One region of the Streptacidiphilus sp. MAP5-3 genome, then DNA from elsewhere that is predicted to be linked to it. Evidence: riboswitches for the same ligand, from Rfam matches in the RefSeq annotation. Region 1 holds a riboswitch; the other holds the start of a gene.
What was found. Region 1 has a riboswitch for cyclic di-AMP ahead of ABH928_RS02500 (transglycosylase family protein). Riboswitches for the same ligand answer to the same signal wherever they lie in the genome.

Region 1 (2,193 bases):
CCGCTGATCGAGGCGCGGACGCTGCCGTTCCCGCCGATGGCCCAGCTCTACCTGGTCAACGACGACGAGGTGCTGGAGGGTTGGTACGAACTGCGGGAGCGTCAGGTGGAGGTCGGCGGTCACCGGCGCAGGCTGGCCGACCTGACCGGGTTGAGCACTCCGCTCTTCGTCAGGACCCGCCACTCGCTGCCCAATCACGTCGACTCCGCGTATGTCGACGCCGCCCAGGTCTTCTTCGACTCGTGGTGGTCCCAGGGCGAGCCGTACGGCGTTTCCCTGCATCGCTGACCCGTGTCAGTCCGTACCGACGCGCTGACCTGCGACGTCGTCAGGTCTGTCGGAAAGTCAAATAACAGCGGGGTAACGGACCTCACACGGGCTCCCCATCCGGCCCGATTCGACGTCACGGCGGCCGTGAAGCGGCTGGTCAGCGTCGAGCGAGCCGCCGTAGGAACGGGTGGTTCGCCAACATACGTCCCGGTGTCGGAGGTTGAGATTCGTATGAAGATCTGCCTAGCCTCCCTGTCGTCCGCGTAAGCGGACACCGCCGCGCGGGACGCCGAGTCCTGTCCACCGCGAGGCGGCAACGTCGAGTTGACGACCGGACAGGAGCGGGGGACCCAGGTAAGTCGCCGTGAACTCGGTTCACGGCTAGGGGTGAAGGCGCGAGAGCGCCCGGGCTACCTCACGGCCCGAACCCGACAGCTCACCTCGCAGGCGTCGGAGAGGAACATTTGCATGGGGTTCTCCGGCACCGGCCGTCATCGCCGCATCCGTGTCAACAAGGCCAAGGCCATCGTCGCCACCACCGGCGTGGCAGGCGCGGCCGTCGCGCTCCCGATCCTCGGCGCTTCGAGCGCCCACGCCGCCTCGGTCTCCATCTGGGACAAGGTCGCCCAGTGCGAGAGCGGCGGCGACTGGTCCATCAACACCGGCAACGGCTACTACGGCGGCCTGCAGTTCTCCGCGAGCACCTGGCGTGCCTACGGCGGTGGGGCCTATGCGTCGACCGCCGACCAGGCGAGCGAGGGCGCGCAGATATCCGTCGCCGAGAAGGTGCTGGCCAGTCAGGGGCCTGGCGCCTGGCCTGTCTGCGGCCCGCAGGCCGGTCTGAGCCAGGGCGGCCCGGCCCCCGCGACCAACACCTCCTCGTCCTCGTCGTCGCACTCTTCGAGCTCGGACTCGTCCTACACGTCGTCCTCGTCCTCGTCCTCGGGCGGCACGTCGAGCACCCACCACACGACGCACCACCGCAGTGCGCCGACGAGCGATACGCCGCAGTACGCCCCGAGCCACACGTCCGGTGGCGGCACGGGCGACTACACCGTCAAGCCGGGCGACACCCTCTCCGGCATCGCCGCGTCCCATGACATCCAGGGCGGCTGGCACGCGCTCTACGCGAAGAACCGCGCCACGGTCGGCGGCAATCCGAACCTGATCCTCGTCGGCGAGAGGCTCTCGTTCTGAAGCACCTTGTTCTGAGGCGCCACTTGAGCGGTGGACGGAGCTCCTACCGGCGGGTAGGGGCTCCGTCCGTATTGCCCGCCCGTTTTGTCCTTGGTGTTCGTCAGTCAAGACGGTGCAAAGGTCCTGAGTGGTTCGCACGGACAATGCGGCTAGGCTCAGTGCGTAACAACCCGCATCCCCCTGAGGAGACAGTTGTGCCCTCCATCGACGTCGTCGTAGCCCGGGAGATCCTCGACTCACGAGGCAACCCCACGGTCGAGGTCGAGGTCGGCCTCGACGACGGCAGCACCGGTCGTGCGGCCGTGCCGTCCGGCGCCTCCACCGGCGCGTTCGAGGCTCTGGAACTGCGTGACGGTGACAAGTCCCGTTACGGCGGCAAGGGTGTGGAGAAGGCGGTGCTCGCCGTCATCGAGCAGATCGGCCCGGAGCTGGTCGGCTACGACGCCACCGAGCAGCGGCTGATCGACCAGGCGATGCTGGACCTGGACGCCACCGCCGACAAGTCCTCGCTCGGCGCCAACGCGATCCTGGGCGTCTCCCTGGCCGTCGCGCACGCCGCCTCCGAGGCCAGCGACCTGCCGCTCTTCCGCTACCTGGGCGGCCCGAACGCCCACGTGCTGCCGGTCCCGATGATGAACATCCTCAACGGCGGTTCGCACGCGGACTCCAACGTCGACATCCAGGAGTTCATGATCGCTCCGATCGGCGCGGAGTCCTTCTCCGAGG
Region 2 (2,193 bases), on a different contig from region 1:
GGATCCGCCTTCGGTGGGAGTGGGATGGGGATGTGGGTGGGTGTGGTGCGCCCGGGGTGCACGATGCTGCTGAGGGTCGCGTCGATGCAGTCGAGGTGGTGGGCCATGGCGGCGACGGCGTCGTCCTGGTTGCCGTCGACCAGCGCCTCGACGATCACGCGGTGCTCCCGGTTGGACTGCTCGCGGCGTCCGGGGCCCAGTTCGTTGAGGAACGACGACTGGCGTGCCAGGGCGTCACGAATCTCCTCGATCACCCGGCGGAAGGCCGGGTTCTGGGCGGCTGCGGCCACGGTCAGATGGAAGAGGCTGTCCATCGCGACCCATGCGGTGGTGTCCGTCTCCCGCTCCATCCGCTCCAGCAGATGGGCCAGCCGGTCCAGGTCCTCGGGGGTGCGGCGCAGCGCCGCGTAGCCCGCTACGGGGATCTCGACGTGCCGGCGCACCTCCTCCAGATCGCCGGCCGCGTAGTCGCCGAAAGTGGGCTCCTCGACCGCGTGGGCGATGACGAAGGTGCCCTTGCCGGTCCGGGAGGCGGTCAGGCCCATCGCCTGCAGGGCGCGGAGCGCCTCCCGCAGCACCGGCCGGCTGACCTCGAGCATGCGGCACAGCTCCGCCTCGGAGGGGAGCTTGTCGCCTATGGCGTAGTCGCCGCGCTCGATGGCCTGGCGAAGATGGCCGAACACCGCTTCCATCGCGCTGACGCGACGCGGCATTGCGCCACCTGTCTGGCTGTCTGACAGGTTCACCCGAGTGATCCTGGAGGTTGCGGATGGGGCTGTCAAGCGTGGATTTGCCACCCTGCGCGGGGGCGGCGGCCCACGGTGCCGAGCCGAGGCAGGGAGCGGTGCTGTCCGCCGCAGTTGATGAACCTTCAGGTGGCGAAGGCGGGTTGGAGCCCGTCGCGCGGGCATGTGGCCCTGCTCACAGAGGGCTCGCGGCGGTTGCCCTCGCCGTGTCGCACTGCCTAGCGTGCCGCCTGTCCGCGCATAGCGGACCCCGATGTTCCGGAACGCCGAATCCTGCCGCCGGAGGCTCGGGCAGCGCGAACATTCGGCCCGGCAGGGGCGGGGGAACCAGGTAAGTCGCTGCGCTCCAGAAGGTCCGCAGCTTGGGGTGAAGCCGTGCTCAGCACGGCCGGGCTAGCCCACGGTCCGAATCCGACAGCTCACCTCGCAGGCGTCGTAGAGGACCCTGCCATGCTCCTGTCCGGAAACGGCCGTCACCGCCGTCCCCGCACCAACCAGGCCCGTCGCCTGGCCACCGTCGCCGGTGTCGCCGGCGCCGGCATCGCCCTCCCGCTCGTCGGGACGTCCAGCGCATTCGCCGCCTCGACCTCCACCTGGGACGCCGTCGCCCAGTGCGAGAGCACGGGCAACTGGTCGATCAACACCGGCAACGGCTACTTCGGTGGCCTCCAGTTCTCGCAGTCCACCTGGGACGCCTACGGGGGTCAGCAGTACGCGTCCTCCGCCGACCAGGCCAGCAAGGACCAGCAGATCGCCGTCGCCGAGAAGGTCCTCGCGGACCAGGGCCCCGGCGCCTGGCCCGTCTGCGGCCCGCAGGCCGGTCTGACCCAGGGCGGCCCCGCCCCGGTGATCAGCACCTCCGGTTCGTCGAGCTCCGGGAGCTCCTCGAACAGCTCGACCGCTTCCAGCGACAGCGGCCAGGCCCAGGCGGGCTCGGAGGACTCCGACGGCGGCAGCTCCGCCGCGCCGAGCACGGCTGCTGCCGGCACGAGCCCTGCCAGCACGCCCGCTTCCGGTGCGACTGCCGGTGCCACCGAGTACACCGTCGTCTCGGGTGACTGGCTGTCGACGATCGCCGAGTCGCACCACGTCTCCGGCGGCTGGCAGGAGCTGTACCAGCTCAACAAGGCCACGCTCACCCAGGGCCCGAACCTGATCTTCCCGGGCGAGCACCTGCAGCTCACCGGCGCGGGTTCGTCGTCGAGCACGACCACGAGCACCAGCACGAGCACGACCGGCAGCGACGCGTCCGCCGGCAGCAGCGCCCAGAGCAGCTCCGCCGCGCAGCCCGCGAGCAACGCGAACCTGAGCGGTGACCCGCAGGCCATCGCCGCGCAGATCGTCCCGGCCGACCAGCTCGCCTCGTTCGACGAGATCATCTCCCACGAGAGCGGCTGGAACGTCACCGCCACCAACCCGTCCTCCGGCGCGTACGGCCTGCCGCAGT

Region 2: it holds a riboswitch for cyclic di-AMP, as region 1 does, so the genes downstream of both, ABH928_RS05735 (transglycosylase family protein) here and ABH928_RS02500 (transglycosylase family protein) in region 1, are expected to answer to the same signal.

What each region holds. Positions count from the first base shown of each region.
Region 1 is NZ_JBGCCL010000001.1:564,651-566,843, reverse strand. It holds gene ABH928_RS02505 (GntR family transcriptional regulator) at 1-288, shown strand, start outside; cyclic di-AMP (ydaO/yuaA leader) riboswitch at 578-735, shown strand; gene ABH928_RS02500 (transglycosylase family protein) at 739-1,467, shown strand; gene eno (phosphopyruvate hydratase) at 1,662-2,193, shown strand, end outside.
Region 2 is NZ_JBGCCL010000002.1:437,843-440,035, forward strand. It holds gene ABH928_RS05730 (FadR/GntR family transcriptional regulator) at 1-692, opposite strand, end outside; cyclic di-AMP (ydaO/yuaA leader) riboswitch at 1,001-1,194, shown strand; gene ABH928_RS05735 (transglycosylase family protein) at 1,197-2,193, shown strand, end outside.